2 regions of the Caballeronia sp. HLA56 genome follow, and region 2 is predicted to be linked to the other one. Evidence: predicted binding sites of a transcription regulator. Region 2 holds the regulator's gene; the other holds the start of a gene.

Region 1 (8,725 bases), 380 kb from region 2:
GCTCCATCTGCGCGAGCAGTTCGTCTGCTTCGTCGAAGAAGGTCTGATAGAACTGGGTAATGTCGAGTGTCATGCTTGAGTCACCGCAGAAATGCTGTTCAGTCGCGTTATTCGGTCGAGGTTTGCTTCGTCTTGCTCAGTGCTGCTCTTCGGGTTCCGACAGTGCAGCCACCAACTCGGTCAAGAGCTCGGGATCGAGCGGCTTCTGAATCCAGCCGGTCGCTCCCGCCGCGCGCGCCGCGTCCTTGAACGCTTCGCTGTCCTCGGTCGTCAGCACGAGCACCGGCGTTGCCTGGTAGGCGTGATTCACCCGCAACTCCGCGATCAAATCGAGCCCGCTCTTGCCGGGCATGTGCTGGTCCGTCAGGACGAGATCGAAACGCTCGGCGAGGGCCCATTCGAGCCCTTCGTTGCCGTCCGACGCGACGGTCACTTCGTAGCCCGCCGTCGTCAGCGTGGCGGAGAGAATCTGCCGCATGGCGGCGGAATCGTCGATTGCCAGAATGTTCTTGATCATGTGTGTCTCTTGCGGTCTTGCCGGGTTGACGGCTAAAACGTGTGGAGTCTTGAGAGTCTTTCGCGCGGATTTCGCTTTTATTGCGGTCGCGCTTGGAATACGGGCGCGAGTTTGTCCAGCACGGGAGCCGCGCCCGCCGCGTTGTCGAATGTCGCGGGCGGCGCGCCGTCGTCGCGCAACATGGCGCTCTCCGCGCGCCGGTTGAGCACGATGATGCTGATGCGCCGGTTTTCCGGGTCCATCGCGTCCTTGCGATTCAGGTTCTGCGTCGATGCAAGCCCGAGCACGCGCAGCACCTTCGCTTCGTCCATGCCGCCGTAGATCAGCTCGCGCCGCGACGCGTTCGCGCGGTCCGCCGATAGTTCCCAGTTGCTGTAGCCCTTGTCGCCGCCGGCGTACTTCACGGCATCCGTATGTCCTTGCACGACTATTCGATTGGGCACGTCGTTCAGCGTCTTGCCTATCTCGCGCAAAATGTCGCGCATGTACGGCTGCACGGAGTCGCTGGAGAGCGCGAACATGGGCCGCTTCTGGGTATCGACAATCTCGATGCGCAAGCCCTGCTGGGTCGAATCGATGCGTATCTGCTGCCTGAACTGGCGCAAGGTCGGGTTGGCCTCGACGGCCGACATGAGCTTCACCTGGAGGTCGTGCAGGCGCTCTTGCTCGCGGCGTTCGATCTCGCCTTCGGCTTGTCTCAACGCGGCTTCATCGGGTCTTGCCGACGAACGCACCGCGAACGGCGTATTGCCTTCGGTGGTGCGCACCGTGCCGGGCTCGGGACTCGACAGATCGCGCCCGCCGCCCATGATGATGCTGGAGTCCATGCCGACGGTCTTGCCGCCGACCATCGCGGCCTTGAGCGGCGTGTTGAAGTATTCGGCGATACCGCGTCGTTGCACCGGCGAAGTCGAACTCAGAAGCCACATGAGCAGGAAGAACGCCATCATCGCGGTCATGAAGTCCGCGTAGGCAAGCTTCCACGCGCCGCCGTGATGTCCCTTGCGGCCCGCGACGATACGCTTGATGAAAATTGGCCGGTCTTTGTCGGGTGAGCTCATGGCGTCGTTCCTCGCTTCACTTCGCGCGGACCCGGCGCACGTGTTCTTCCAGTTCGGAGAACGACGGGCGCTCGGTCGAGAACAGCACCTTGCGGCCGAACTCCACCGAGATGGCGGGCGCATAGCCGTTCAGACTCGCAAGGATCGTCACCTTGATGCACTGAAACATCTTGGTCTGCTCGGCCACGCGCTGCTCCGCCACGCCCGCGAGCGGGCCGATGAAGCCATACGAAAGCAGAATGCCGAGGAAGGTGCCGACGAGCGCCTGCGCGATCATCTCGCCGAGAATCGCGGGCGGCTGATCGGCGGAAGCCATCGTGTGCACGACGCCCATGACGGCCGCGACGATACCGAACGCGGGCATGGCGTCGCCCACTTTGTGCAGCGCTTGTGCGGGCGCTTCGCCTTCGGCGTGATGCGTCTCGATTTCCTCGTCCATGAGGCTTTCGATCTCGAACGCGTTCATGTTGCCGCCGACCATCAGCCGCAGATAATCCGTCAGGAATTCGACGATGTGCTCGTCCGCGAGAATCTTCGGGTACTGACCGAAGATCGGGCTTTTATGGGGATCGTCGATATCGCTTTCGAGGGTGAGCGTGCCTTCCTTGCGCGCCTTGGCGAGCAGGACGTAGAGCAGGCCCATCAGTTCCATGTACACATCCTTGTTGTACTTGGAGCCCTTGAACAGCGTGGGAATGACGCGCAGCGTCGACTTGATCGTCTTGATGCCGTTACCGAGGATGAATGCGCCGACACCCGCGCCCGCGATCATCAAGATTTCGACCGGTTGCACGAGCGCGCCAAGGTGGCCGCCTTCGAGCGCGTAACCGCCGAATACGGACAGCAATGTCACGAGCGTTCCAACGAAAATCAGCACAGTCGAGTCCTCAAGGTAGTTGCGGGATGACCGCCGTTATGTGGGTTTACGGCACGGCAAGGGAAAACTTTGGTGCATGACCGGGAGGTGAGGCAAACGCTAAAACCCGCGTGGCATGGGGCTCTGACGACATGCGGCGCAATGGCGCATGGCGCGCGGGGACGCTACGGTGCGAATGCCTTTTCGTGCGCGCAACGGCGGCGTATAGCTCTTCGCGATACGCCAGTTGTTCGTGGTAGAAGGCGAGTTGACCGCGAGACGTGCGTCGATCTGCCAGCGAGGCGGCTCACTGGGATGAATGGCCTGTCATGGGCCGCAGACGTATGCCGACCAACTTACGAGGTGTTGGCACGGCGGCCGCTCGTCTGATCGGTTCGTGCCGGCTGCGCGCCGTTGCGTTCGGTCAGCGCTGTGAGCGCGCAACGCAAACGCCGCCGTGATCAGCTCGAATCAACGCGCAGATCAGCCGGCTTCTATCGCCAATGCATCCGCGAGGAGGGTCGCGTCCGGCGCTGCGCTTTTGTCCTTTTCGTCGAGTGACGAAAGGATGGCGTGATCGTCGAAGCGAAAGCGGCACAGCAAATGGCTCGACGACGCCACCCTCACCGCCTGCGCGGGCGAAAGCGAAGCCAGTAACTGCGCCACGTCGTCCGAAAGCGCCAGCCGAGCCATGGCCGAAGCGCGGTCCGCAACCAATAGCTGCTGCGCCAGAAGCAAGTACGCGAGATTAAGCTCGCGAATCTCCGCGAGCGTGGTGGTTGTGCTGGCCGTCATCTTTTCCCCGAATCGATACCCGGCTCGTCAGGCCGTGCGGGAAACGTTTGCTCGGATCGCTCTGGATTGCGGCGATTCGGCCCCGCTCATGGTGTGGATTCGATTGTCGATGAGGCTTCGAGCGCGCGCCAATCGGATAAATCGACCGATTTATCGACGGAAAAGCCCGCGACGTCGTGTAAGAAAAATTCCTACGCGAAATAGTTGAACCGCTGTTTGAGCGAATCGGGAGCACCAAACTCAACTATCGGCAGGTTTTCATCCGACTTGAAATGCCCCGCGCACGAATCGCTCCGTGCCATGTGCAGAACCGGCCCATATGCCTTAGGCCCGATCCGTGCTACTTCAATGCCTCGCGGCAATGCCCTGCGTGCGTCGAATTCGTCTACGTCATTGATATCGATGCACTTTTTGACTTCGTAACAGCCGTTGTTTCGTGCTGTAACAAGGTTAAGCGTTTGAAAAATGAAGTGTAATGCCGCGCTCGATCCCGATAATGAGCAGTAAGGGATAACCCGGTTGAACAGTTTCTTGTCCGGGCCAGTCTCGGGCGGCGTCTTCTACACGAACGCGGCCCGCCCGAACGGCATGCGTCGAGCGCTCGACCGGAGCGTGACTGCAATGCCTTAAATAACAGGAGAGTCACGTTATGCGAATCGCACAAATTGCACCGTTGCACGAAGCAGTTCCCCCGAAGTTTTACGGCGGCACCGAGCGCGTCGTGTCGTATCTGACCGACGCACTCGTCGACCTCGGCCACGATGTAACTCTGTTCGCCAGCGGCGATTCGCAAACCAAGGCGACTCTCGATGCGGCCTGGCCGCGCGCGCTGCGCCTCGACCCGACCGTGCGCGACGCGCTCGCGCCGCACATGCTCCTGCTCGAAACCGTCCGCCGCCGCGCGCATGAATTCGACGTGCTGCACTTCCACCTCGACTACATGCCGTTCCCGCTGTTCACGCAGATGGACACGCCTTTCGTGACGACGCTGCACGGCCGTCTCGACCTGCCTGAACTCCAGCCGATCTTCAACACGTTCACGAAGGCGAACGTGATCTCGATCTCGGACAATCAACGCACGCCGCTGCCGCAAGCCAACTGGCTAAACACGGTCTATCACGGTCTGCCGGAAGATTTGCTCACGCCGCAGCCGCACAAGAAGCCGGAATACCTGGCGTTCCTCGGCCGTATCTGCCCGGAAAAGCGCGCCGATCTGGCCATCAAGATCGCGGCGCAAAGCGGTCTGCCACTGAAGATCGCCGCGAAAGTGGACAAGGTCGACCAGGAATATTTCAAGTCGACCATCGAGCCGCTCTTGTCGCAGGCGCATGTCGAGTTCATCGGCGAGATCAATGAAGCGCAGAAGCCGGAATTCTTGTCGGGCGCAAAGGCGCTGCTATTCCCGATCGACTGGAACGAGCCGTTTGGCCTCGTGATGATCGAAGCGATGGCATGCGGCACGCCGGTGATCGCGTTCAATCGCGGCTCGGTGCCGGAAGTGATCGATCATGGCGTGACCGGCTTTATCTGCGAAGACGTGCAAGGCGCAGTGGGCGCGCTGCATCGGATAGATGAGCTATCGCGCACGGAAATCCGCGCGCAGTTCGAGCGTCGTTTCAGCGCGAAGACCATGGCGCAAAATTACGTCGATAGCTACACGGCCATGCTTCAGGCGGCCAAGCGTCCGGTGCTTCGTCAGGTCGCAGTGGGCTAATACGCGGCGCGCCAGACCTTAGGTATCGTTTAAAAAACCGCCCGACAACGGGCGGTTTTTCATTTTGTGAGCCCAATTCAACCCGCTAAGGATATTCCGAAGATTCTGCCGTTATCGCGTGAATTGACTGCAAATCAACCATTTTTGACAGTTTTGCCAAAGAATCGCGCTTAAACTCCGCTGCGCAAGAGGAGTTGAGCTTTCTTGCATTTTGTCAACGGTTGTTCATATTTTTCACGAAGGCAGGATCATGCAATTGTCGAAGCGTCTCGGCGCTGAAATTTTCGGTACTTTCTGGCTTGTGCTGGGCGGTTGCGGAAGCGCCGTGCTTGCCGCGGCCTTTCCTCATGTCGGCATTGGCCTGGCTGGCGTTTCGCTGGCGTTCGGTCTCACCGTGCTCACCATGGCTTACGCCATCGGCCATGTGTCGGGTTGCCATCTGAACCCGGCGGTTAGCATCGGTCTCGCGGTTGCGGGCCGCTTTCCGGTACGCGATCTCGGTCCGTACATCATCGCTCAGGTGATCGGCGCGACGCTCGGCGCATGGGTTTTGTCGCTGATCGCCACGGGCAATCCCGACTTCAATCTGGTTGCCAGCGGCTTCGCGGCGAACGGTTTCGGCGAGCACTCGCCGGGCAACTATTCGATGCTCGCGGCACTGGTTTGCGAAGGCGTAATGACTTTCTTCTTCCTGTTCGTCATTCTCGGCGCCACCGATGACCGCGCACCGAAGGGTTTCGCGCCGATCGCCATCGGCCTGTGCCTCACGCTCATCCATTTGATCTCGATTCCCGTCACCAACACGTCGGTGAATCCGGCGCGTTCGACTGGCCCGGCATTGTTCGTCGGCGGCTGGGCACTCGACCAGTTGTGGCTGTTCTGGATCGCGCCGTTGGCCGGTGCAATCGTCGCGGGCGTGGTGTACCCGATCCTGACGAGCGAACGCAGAAAGGCACTGATCACTGCCTAAGTACGTTTGATCATGCTTCAAAGACGGGCGCCTCGTGCGCCCGTTTTGCTTTTCCAGCGCGAATTCTGTGCTCTTAGATTAAAGCGGCGAGACAAATGTAATGGACAATTACGAAGCATGCTTACTATCTTCGTTCGGCGCGCCGTTCCCTCGCTCGAAAGCTTTGCTGGACAAGGCTCCGGCTTGTTTTATCGTCTTTACGACGCGCTTTCATACCGTAACAACTCGTCGAGGCTTGTAAGACGCGCGGCGCTTACATTGGACTCATGCGACACGCGTCGCTCTAAAGGAGAACACCATGAAGCGCATCGTCACCCACATGCTCGTAGCTGCCGGCCTCGCGATCGGTGCGGTTGGAGCGGCTCAGGCCCACAGTGATCTTCACATCGGCGTTTCGCTCGGCGCACCCGCGTATGTGGCGCCGGCTCCGGTTTATGTGCGCCCGGCGCCGGTGTATGGCGGACCTTATTATCGTCATGAGGAACCGCGCTGGCATGGCAACTACGGTTACGACAATGGCCGATGGAATCGTGCCGGCTGGCATGACAACGGCAATCACAATGGCTGGGGACGTCGCGGATAAGAATGATGGCGCAGTCGGCTGCGGCTGCCGGAACTGCAGTGGCCGGAGCTGCGGTGGCGGTCGCGGTGGCATTTACGGGGCAGTCGCAGTCGCACTTACGGTGGCGTTCGCCTTCGCAGTTGCGATGGCACTCGCGGTCGCCGTTGCCCGTCACAGTTGCGTTGGCAGTTGGAGTCGCAGTCGCAGTCGCACTTACGGTGGCAGTCGCCTTCGCAGTTGCGATGGCACTCGCGGTCGCCGTTGCCCGTCACAGTTGCGTTGGCAGTTGGAGTCGCAGTCGCACTTACGGTGGCAGTCGCCTTCGCAGTTGCGATGGCACTCGCGGTCGCCGTTGCCTTCGCAGTTGCGTTGGCAGTTGGAGTCGCAGTCGCACTTACGGTGGCGGTTGCCTTCGCAGTTGCGATGGCACTCGCGGTCGCCGTTGCCTCCGCAGTTGCGATGGCAGTTGGAGTCACAGCACGAGCCACCGCCGCCCCGCACGCTCCATCAATAGGTCAGGCACCCGCAATTTCGTCGCGAATCCCGAAAAGCTTGCGCAACTGATGCGCGACACCCGCCTCGAAATTGTTGCCAATACGCGGTACGTCCGGCAGCCGCTTGATGAGATCGGGATTCGCGTTGTTCATCATGAACGGATGCCCTGCCGTTTCGAGCAGATCGATGTCGTTCATGTTGTCGCCAAACGCGACGCATTGCGCGGGATCGATATCCAGTCGCTGCAAAACGTAGCGCAGCGCGCGTCCCTTCGACACATCCGAGGTCATCACCTCAAGACAGTCCGGCAGCGAATAAGTGACGTACAGCGAGTCGCCGAATTCGCGCTCCAGATTTGCCGCTGTCTCTTTCAGATCGGCCGGCTCGCCGATATACAGCACCTTCGCGATGTTCTCGCCGTCGTGCTCGCGCAGATCCATCACCTCGTACTTGAAGCCCGAATCCTGATGGAAAACGAGCAATTGCGGCGCGTGGCGGTCGATCAGCCACGCGTCGTCGGCGAAGAGGTTGACGATCACGCGCCCATTGCCGCCCGCAAGATCCGGTTGCACCAGACGGCGAACGGCGGCGGGATCGAGATCGCGCGAGTAGATGCGTTCGTCGCCGGGCGCGTGCACGCGTGCGCCGTTCGACGTGATCAGATAGGCGTCGACCCCGAGCACATCGCGAATACCCGCGACGTCGCGATAATGCCGCCCCGTCGCGATCACGATAGGCACGCCGCGCGACGCGAGCGTGCGAACGGTGGTCGCGGTGAAGGGGTCGAGCTGGTGGTTGCTATTGAGAAGCGTGCCGTCGAGATCGGTTGCAATGGCCGAGTACATGAACTGCCCTGTGTGAGCGGATCGAAGCTGCCGCGAAGCGGGCTATTTTATCGCGCCGGACGATGCGCACGTCTCGCCAGTTCCAACGCGCCAGCGGCCGAATCGGCGCGCGGGGATCGCACGCGTTCGCGCAAGGCGGCAGGCACGAACGGCTCGTAAAGCGCGGCTAGTCCGCCGCACAACGCAACAGGCAGCTTGCCCGCGGGATCGAGCGCGCCGACGAGCGTCTCGATCTCCCGTGCGGCCTGCGCGAGCAAACGCGCCGCCGCCGGATGATCGCGGAACTCGAAGACGAGCGGCGCGAGCGTGGCGTAAACCGTCTGATTGGCGGCGCAGAGCCACACGACAAGGCTGTCGCGATCGCTTGCGCCGGTGCGTTCGAGCAGTGCGCGCGACCAGCCGTCGGCATCCGCGCGACCGTCGAGAACGCGCTGAAGATGCACGACCGCGCGCAGGCCGAGCCACGCGCCGCTGGCTTCGTCGCCGCTCGGAAAGCCATAACCGCCGGCGATCCGGCATACACCGGCTTCATCGAGCGATGCCGCGATGCTGCCCGTACCGAGCGCGACGATCACGCCCGCGTCGCCTCCGTGCGCGCCCAGAACCGTGGTGTAGGCGTCGCTCTCGACGCTCAACGCGCGCACGCGTGGCGCGTGAGCAAGAAAGCCCGCGAGCCAGTCTGCGTTATTGACGCCAGCCAGACCGCAGCCGAGCGAGCACGCGTTCCAGTCGAACGGCAGACCGGCGCTTTCGAAGGCGCGCCGGCAAGCATCGCCGATAGCCTGCCACGCGCGCTCCACGCCGAGCGCGAGCGCCGAGGGACCGCCGCTCACGCGCGCGAGTTCGGCGCCGACAGCATCGGCAAGAATCACGCGCGTGCCGCTGCCGCCGCCGTCGATGCCCAGCAGAA
Region 2 (8,725 bases):
GTTTGTCAGCACCTTGCTTTCCCAGATCTGCTCCAGATACGGCAGAAACTGCTCCAGAGGCGGCAGATGCGGCTGGGTGACGTAGATGCGTTCATGCTGCTGCAGGGCGAGGACGGCTTGGTGGGGCAGGCTGGCATTCATGATGGCGCTCGTAAATTCGTGGTCTCGTGGTCTTGTGTCGGATGCGCGCCTGTCCAGTTGGCCGGCGTCTCGAATGCCGACGCGGTCAGACGAGTTTGCAAATTATGTTGCGCGAGACCGGCCGTTAAAGCGCCGAATTAATGCCCAAACATCCACCTGTTCGCGTGAATGAACCAGCAGCTTTCAAACGAAACTTCATGCTCGGGCAAACCGGGTCATTCAAGTCGGCCACGGCGCCATCAAGCCGCCGAATCAGGCAAGTGTAAGCACAAAGAAACGCAGGGTTCCGCCACATGAACATGGCCAGCATTCCCCCTTCGCGCAAGGGTCATCCGTACTACATCATGGCCCCGGCTTATCGGGAAACCTCGGCGGGTATCGTCGTCATGCACACGCTTTGCGACGTGCTAAATCGCGACGGTTATGAGGCGTATATTGCCGGCACGCCAGTGGTGAACCCAGCATTCGACACCCCGCTTCTCACGCCGGAAGTGCAGACCTTGCACCGGGCGCAGGGTCGCACGCCCATTGCGATCTACCCGGAAGTCGTGTCCGGCAATCCGCTCAATGCCGAAGTGTGCGTGCGCTACATCCTCAACCGCATCGGCTTCATCAACGGCAAGCCGCTCAACGAGGGCAAAGACGACCTGTTCTTTTACTACTCGGAGAATTTTCTCGGCGACGCGAAGAAAAGCGACGTCGATTTTCTGTTTCTCCCGGTGCTCGATACGGAGTTGTTCAGACCCGACCCGACGCGCAAAAAGGACAAGACCTTTGTCTTCCAATATCGTTATCCGCTGGACAAGATCGACTTTTCGCTACTTCCAGCCGGAACCGAATTGCTTTCGATGGCGAATCCAGTAACGCTGCCCGAACTGGCCAAGAAGCTTCAGGGCGGGCGCGTGTTGTACTCGTACGAGCTTTCGTCCGTCTGCCCTGAAGCGATGATGTGCGGCTGCCCGGTCATCTTCCTGCCCGACGGCGGCCTGAAGGAAGTGCCCGATCAGTTCGCGTTCGGCGCAAATGGCTCTGCGATGGCCACCGAAAAGAACGGCTTCGCACGGGCCGTTGCCACCGTGGACACGGTTTATCCAACCGTGCTTGCCATGAGCCGTGTGTTCCGAGCCCAGCTTCCCGTGTTCCTGGAGAAGACTCAGCATGCGGCACGCAAAGCGAACCTGCGTCGAGACGCCGCGTCCGTGGCACCATCGTCGCACGCGTCGGCAATGCAGCCGCCCAGGCCGCGTATCGCGGTGCTGACGATGGAGCCCGTTGCGCATCGCGCGACCACCGTGCGCGTCGCCAAACCGTTCGAATTGCTGGCCGATCAGTGGGAACTCAGCTGGCCGGTTCAGGACAACGCAGGCGTGCTCGGCCCCTTCAACATGCTTCTGATGCAGCGACGTTTTCCGATCTCGATTCCGCAGCAACAGCTAGATCAATTGTTCTCGACGGGCAAGCCGGTCGTCTACGAGACGGACGAACTTATGCATGATCTTCCCGCCGATCATCCCTTGCACTTCCTAAGCCGGCAGACCGCGCAGAAGACCGAGTACGTCATGCGCCGCGCCAGTGCACTCGTCGTGTCGACGCCCGCACTCGCGCATGCGCTGCGGGCGTACAACGCCAATATTCATGTGCTGCCGACGAGCGTCGACTTCGACCGCTTCTACAGTCCGGTACGTACGCATGGTGGCAAGGTACGTATTGGCCTAATGGGTTCGGCCATGAAGCCGTGCAATTTTGCCTTGATCGAACCGGCGCTGAATGAGATTCGCGCGCGCTTTGCAGGCGTTGTGCAGTTCGTCTTCGTCGGCGCGCTGCCGCCCGATGACTGGATGGGCCACGAAGACGTCACCATGACGGGCACGTCCGCGACGTACGCCGCGCATGCCGTGGCGTTACAGCAGCTCGAACTCGATCTCGCGCTCATGCCGCTGGCGGCATCGGCAACTATAGATGGCGCACCACGCATGGAGTGGCTGGAATACTCGGCGGCGGGCGTGGCGACGGTCGGCAGCGATCATTCCGCCTACAACGAACTGGTGACAAACCGCTGCTCGGGGTTGTGCGTAGAGGCGGAATCGACCGAGAGCTGGATCGATGCAATCGCGCGTCTCATCGACAATCCCGCACAACGACGCGGATTGGCCCGCACCGCGCAGGCTATCGTGTACAAGAGCGGTTCGGTGCAGTCCCAACTGTCGCGCTATCACGAGGTTTTTCTGCGCTGCCTGGGTCTCAATCCGGGCAAGACCTCCGTCACCGCGCCGGAACGGATTCCAGCCGTGTTGATCCTTGACGCGCAGGGCGACGCGCAAAAGGTTCAGCACAGCCTGAAGCTACATGCGAACAGCCCGCACAAGGATCATATGGTCGTCGTGCTGACTACACAGCAAGGCGCTCTGCCCGAATGGGGCGACGATCTGCGTTATCTGCACGCAACGGCGAGTGAATTCTGCGGCGCCATGGAGCAGATTTGCGGGCACGACGAATTTGACTGGAAGGTGGTCACCGAAGCAGGCGTCGCGCTGCTCTAAGGTTCATGGCGGGAGCGTGGCGCAATACGCACGTTCCCGCTTTTTCCGCGTGTTAGATGGTCCCCCACCCAAACCCCATTCCCGCCAACCATCTCCGATACGCCACCGACATCCGGTCGCACTTCTGATGCAACTCCGCATCGAGCGCGAGCGGCAGCAGCTTCGGCCATTGCGACTCCACGATCGGCGTGTCCTGCAGCAGAATCTCCATGTTGAAGTCGTACAGCTCCTCGTCGCTGTGCGAAGTCTCGTCTTCGTGAATGGAAACGAGCCACGCGCGGGTCTCGGTCTGCGTCACGGGCGACGCCACCAGCATGATATGCAGTGCGCCCATTACCCCCGACGCCATCTTCGTGAGCTTCGCAACCAGCGGCCGCTTCACGCGATAAACGTAATCCATCATCGCGCCGCCCTGCCCCGGCAATCCCGCCGGCTGCCAGAAACGGCACTGGCGCGCTTCGAGTCCGTCTGCGCTTTCCACGACTTCATAGTCCGGCACTTCGGTATGCGCATCCTCGCCGAGAATGCCCACGTGCACGAACGAAAAATGCGCCATGTCCAGGAAGTTTTCGACGACACGCGGCGCGGACGACTTCACCGTCTGCGGCGCAAGGTTGATGCGCCGTCCGCCCGGAATCGCGGCTTCGGGAAAGAAATCGAGCGCGTGCGCGGGCTCGCCGAAGCACATCCACACGACGCCGTATTTCTCCTCGGCGACGAACGCGGTGGCGCACGCGCGTTTCGAAGGCCGAAGCGACGGATTCGACGGAATCAGCACGCACTGACCAAGCGTGTCGTAGCGCCAGCCGTGATACGGACACACGAGCTGATCGTTCGTCACCGTGCCCAGCGACAGTTGCGCGCCGCGATGCGGACAGTAGTCACGCCAGACATGCGCCACGCCTTCGGCATCGCGCCATACGACGATGCGCTCATCCGCCACGATGAACGCTCGCGTCGAACCCGCCGGCACGTCATCGCCATTACAGACCGCCAGCCATTCGCCAGCGAGAGAAAAGTCGTCGCTCATAGCACTGAAGCATCCGCAGAAAACGCCGTTAATCATCTGTCCGAGATGCGTTCTTACACGATTCACAGCAGCTTGGCAAAACGTTGCAAAATACCAGTCGTCGGAGACGAACATCGCGACGGGGCCGCAATAAGACAAAAGCGCGACAGCAAAGACACGCGCAAAAGACCATAACAGCAAGAAATCACCACCAGGGGTTCAGTATGGAGCAGGCGCATCAACCGGCACGCCGGGCCTATGCCTTCGCATGGTCCGGCAACCGGAATCCCGAACGCGAGCAAGCCATGCTGCGTATCGGGATGGGAGCGGCAGTTCTGCTGGCTTATGCGGTGTATGCGTGGCGGCACCCTTCGGCCAACGCGTCGCTGATCACGCGGTTGATCGCGCTCTACGTGTCCTACGGTGCAATCACACTATTGCTCGTCAGCCGGATGATGGCGCTGTCCAACGTCCGGCTCGTCATCACCACTATCCTCGATCAGGCGTTGCTCGGCGCCATGCTCTTTCTCTGCGGCACGCTCGCCTTGCCGCTGCTGTGGGTGGTGTTCTGGTTTCTGATCGGCTCGGGATGCCGCTACGGCAAGCGCACGCTCGCCATTTCGTGCGCAATGGCGCTCGTCGCGATCGTCGCGCTGGCGTTGTGGCAACCGTGGTGGGTGGCAAACCGCGCCGCCGCGCTCGGGCTCGCGCTGAGCGTGCTGGGCGCGTCGGTGTATCTGAGTGTGCTGGTCGACAGGCTTGGCAGCGCGAATCGCGTGCTGGCGCGGCAGGCATCGACAGACCCGCTCACGGGCCTCTATAACCGTTACGCGCTCGAACAAACCGTGAATCGCGCGATGTCCGCGCCCGAAGCCGCCGACGCGAATACCAGCGCACTGCTACTGATCGACCTCGACGGCTTCAAGGGCGTGAACGATACCTACGGTCACGCGGTCGGCGACGTGCTGTTGCAGTCGTTCGCGCAATTGCTTGCACGGCGCATGCGCAAGACCGACACCATCGCGCGGCTGGGCGGCGACGAGTTCGTCGTGCTCGCGCGCAACATGCGCGATCGCAGCGCGGTGCTCACGCTCACCGATGGCATCCATTCGGCGCTCGCCGACCTCACGCTGGTGCAGGAGCGGCCAGTGAGCGTATCGGCGAGTATCGGCGCCTGCTTGCTGTCGAGCGCGGCAGAAGCGCATGACGCCGATATCACCGCCGTGCTGAGAGCCGCGGATCGCGCGATGTATCGCGCAAAGAGTCTCGGCGAAGGCAAGACGGTGTTCGCCGAGGCGCGCGACTTCGAGATGCATTGAGCCCATCCGCGCGCATTCGAGCGCCTTTGCAAAGGCAAAAGCAAAAAGCGCGCGGCCCCGGTTCGGGGCTTCGCGCGCCTCTACAACTCGGAACTCAGGCCTCGACGCTAGTCCACGACTGTTCCCGCAGCTTCGCACGCAAACGCGCCACGGCCTGGCTATGCAACTGGCACACGCGCGACTCGCTCACTTCCATCACCGCGCCGATTTCGCGCAGGTTGAGGCCCTTCTCGTAGTACAAGCTCATGAGCAGCTTCTCGCGCTCCGGCAACTTGTCGATGGCTTCGATCAGCGCGCCGCGCAGACTGTCGTCCAGAAGCGCCGACAGCGGGTCCGAACGATCGACGCAGTAACGGTCGAGGAACGGCTCGTCGTCCGCCGAGCGGTCGAAGTCTTCGTAATAGATCAACTGGCTGCCGTGCAAGTCCTGCAGCATCGACTGATACTCGTCGAGCGGCATCTTCATGTGCTCGGCGACTTCGGTCTCGCTGGCCGAACGGCCAAGGTTCTGTTCCACCTTGTGTACCGCCGACTCCACTTCGCGCGATGTCTTGCGCATGCTGCGTGGCAACCAGTCGTTGGCGCGCAACTCGTCGAGCATGGCGCCGCGAATACGCTGACTTGCGTAGGTTTCGAACTGGGCGCCCTGATCTTCCTTGTAGCGGCTAGCCGCATCGAGGAGGCCAATCATGCCGGCCTGAATCAGATCGTCGAGATCGACGCTCGCCGGCATTTTGGCGACGAGCTGGAGTCCGAGGCGGCGAACGAGCGGCGCATATTTCGTAAGCACGTCGGACTGCGAGAGTTTGCCTTGGGCGTTATACATCCTGTTCACCTTTCAATATCACATCGACGCCGTGCTGCTCATTGCATGATCGGAAAACGCCGCCGCTCGGTGCGCCGCTTTCCGTCCGCTTTCACCAGACTCGCCAACCGGAATGTGCGCGTCGTACTGGCTCGCTTCGTCGCCGCGCGAAAACGGCGCGGGACGCATCGGCCAGTGCAGCAGCTCGGCTGCGATGTAGCGGTAGTCGCGCGCCGCGGCCGTAGCCGGAAACGCTTCCACCGCACACCGAGAGAGCTCCCTCGCCCGAGCGACGCGCGCATCCTCGGACACATACCCTGCCTGCACGAGCGACACGGCCAAATAACGGCTCGCGACACCCGAGAGGTTGTCGAACGCGACCGCTGCATCGGCTGCGTCCTGCACGTGATTCATCAGCACGCGGAACTGGCCGATCGCGTGGGCGTAGTGCAAGCGCTTCATGCACGCATACGCCTCGGTGATCGCCGACGCGGCTACCCGCGTCACTATCAGAAAGTCATGCGCCTGCGCCGCGAGCGACGAGAGCGCGCCATTACGATCGAGTTGCGCATCGATCAGCACGATATCTGCGGGGCCGTCGAGCAGCGCGCGTGCTTGCGCTGCGTCGTGGCTGATACGTTCATCGCGCGGTGCGGCGATCAGCGAAAAACCCATCGGCGTGCGCACCGCGACATCCTGCAATTCGCGACGGCCGGACATCACCGCCGAGAGCGCGCCCGCGCCATCCACACCCGCCATGCGGCTGACCGAGCCCGCGTTATGCCGCTCGTCGATGACGAGCACATCCTTGCCATGCACGGACAACGCCGCGCCGAGGTTCACTACCGCCGACGTGCAACCGATGCCCGCCGGTCCGCCCACTACAGCCACCACGCGAGAACTGGCGCGCGTCAGCAGCCTTCTCAGGCCTTCAGCCTGATCGAGCACGAACTTATCCAAAATGGACTCCATGCAGTTCGGTCGTGGCGCGTGCGGACAGTGCGGACAGAAGCGCCGGCACATCGTCGTCTTGCGGCACGAAAGGCGAGCCATCGCGCGGAATGCAGAACGCGCTCTTGATGAGGAAACGCTTGGTTGCGACGTACAAGTTCTCCGGCACCTTCTGACCGGTCGATACGTAATGCACCGGCAGCTTGTAGCGGATGACCGTATCGAGCACGCTGCCGAGGTTGGTCGCCTCGTCGAGCTTGGTCAGAATGCAGCCCGCGAGCGGCGGCTGGTCCGGCGCACTCTTGTAGGCCTGCACGACTTCGTTGAGCGTGTCGCCGTGGCTCGTGGCGTTCAGCAGCAACAAGCGTTGCACCGGCTGACCCGTGCCGCACAGCATCGCGATCTGGTCGGAGACCGTGCGATCGCGCTGGCTCATGCCGATCGTGTCGATCAGCACGATATGTTTGTTGCGCAGTTCGGAGAGCGCGAGTTGCAGGTCGGCGCCGTCCTTTACCGCGTGCACCGAGACGCCGAGAATCTTGCCGAAGATGCGCAGTTGTTCATGCGCGCCGATCCGGTAGCTGTCCGTCGTCAGGAGCGCGACCTTGCTGGCGCCGAAGCGCATCACGCAGCGCGCCGCGAGCTTTGCCGTGGTCGTCGTCTTGCCGACGCCCGTCGGGCCCATCAGCGCGAACACGCCGCCGCGTTCCATCAACGCGTCTTCGCTCGGCATCACCGGCAGATTCGATTCGAGAACTTGCTGCACCCATTCGAGCGCGTTTTCCACGTTCTCCATCGACGGCATGTTGTCGATCACCATGCGCACGAGTTGCGCGGAGAAACCGGCGGCGAAGAGGCGCTTGGTCAAGGCCGAGTTGGTCGGGTTGCGGCGCTGGCGGTCGCCCCACAGCAAACCCGAGAAGTGCTCTTCCATCATCTCGCGCATCGACGAGAGTTCGTTCATCACCGTTTCGTTGACGACTTGCTCCATGCGCGTGCGGATGGCTTCGGTCACGACGGCTGCGGCATTGGCCGGCAAGCCTTCGAAATTGCCCGATGCGGCCGGCGCTTCGTCGGCGGGTTGCGGTGCTGCGTTGATCTTCTGTGCGGCGCGGCGTGCGGCGACTTGCGCGGCTTCACGCGCCCAGTCGGGCGTTTCGATCTTTGCGTGCGCTTGCGCGGCGGGTGCGGCAGGCGCGGCGGCAACCGGTTGCGCGGCGGCTTGTGCACGCGGCGCTTGCTGGCGCGGTGCGTCGGCTGCCTTGACCGATACCGGCACGCCCATGCCGCGTGCAATTGCGGCAGACGGCGTCAGCGGCCGGTTCGACGGCACCGAAGCCTGTTGCGCGATACGGCGCGCATGTTCGATCAACCACGGATTGGAATCGGCCATCGTGCGCGGTGCTTCCATGCGCTCTTCGTCGGCTTGCTCGTCGAAATCGTCGGCGTCGGCGGTGTTGCCGAAGACGGAGGAGAAAACATCGCCGCTGGCGTAGGGGTTCATCGGAGAGCTGGGAGCGGCGGCCTGCTGCTTCATCGCGGCGGCTGCGGCTTGTGCAAGCGCGGCGCGCGGCGTGGCGCTGGCGAACGGCGCGGCGGCGGCTTGTTCGCGTGCGGCCTTCGCGGGCGAGATCGAAGCGAGATCGCTATCCGCGACACCGACGATTTCCACCGATCCATCGTCGAGCGTGCGGTTGGACAACACCACGGCATCGGGTCCGAGCGCTTCACGGACCTGGCGCAGAGCGTCACGACTGTTCGCGCCGATGAATTTACGAATGTTCAAACTGGCCCCCGATGAGGATAGATGCAGCGATATTTGCGAGGCGAGCACCCTTTGGTTATTTCCGTGCCCGCTTTTCAGTGAAGCCATTATTGCGAAGATCACTTCGGGCCTATCGCTGGATAAAGGGTGTGAAAGAGGGGTATTTCGACTGATGGAAACAACCCGGCCGTGCGG

What was found. Region 2 encodes FliA, which starts transcription of late flagellar genes. Its sites were predicted from a motif close to CTAAAGTTTNNNNNNNNNNNGCCGNTA; they were not measured.
Region 1: a site for FliA is predicted at 2,502-2,528, ahead of motA (flagellar motor stator protein MotA). Genes of this name have one in related genera too.

The regions. Positions count from the first base shown of each region.
Region 1 is NZ_BAAHOB010000005.1:180,146-188,870, forward strand. Features, by position in the region: gene cheA (chemotaxis protein CheA) at 1-73, opposite strand, end outside; gene ACYQ47_RS20300 (response regulator) at 137-517, opposite strand; gene motB (flagellar motor protein MotB) at 595-1,578, opposite strand; gene motA (flagellar motor stator protein MotA) at 1,595-2,455, opposite strand; gene flhD (flagellar transcriptional regulator FlhD) at 2,918-3,229, opposite strand; gene ACYQ47_RS20320 (glycosyltransferase family 4 protein) at 3,879-4,943, shown strand; gene aqpZ (aquaporin Z) at 5,194-5,913, shown strand; gene ACYQ47_RS20330 (PXPV repeat protein) at 6,212-6,496, shown strand; gene ACYQ47_RS20335 (Cof-type HAD-IIB family hydrolase) at 6,991-7,815, opposite strand; gene ACYQ47_RS20340 (glucosamine kinase nucleotide-binding domain-containing protein) at 7,863-8,725, opposite strand, start outside.
Region 2 is NZ_BAAHOB010000005.1:558,129-566,853, reverse strand. Features, by position in the region: gene ACYQ47_RS22020 (DegT/DnrJ/EryC1/StrS family aminotransferase) at 1-141, opposite strand, end outside; gene ACYQ47_RS22015 (glycosyltransferase) at 435-2,681, shown strand; gene ACYQ47_RS22010 (Rieske 2Fe-2S domain-containing protein) at 2,734-3,711, opposite strand; gene ACYQ47_RS22005 (GGDEF domain-containing protein) at 3,915-5,009, shown strand; gene ACYQ47_RS22000 (RNA polymerase sigma factor FliA) at 5,104-5,835, opposite strand; gene ACYQ47_RS21995 (MinD/ParA family ATP-binding protein) at 5,854-6,774, opposite strand; gene flhF (flagellar biosynthesis protein FlhF) at 6,767-8,551, opposite strand.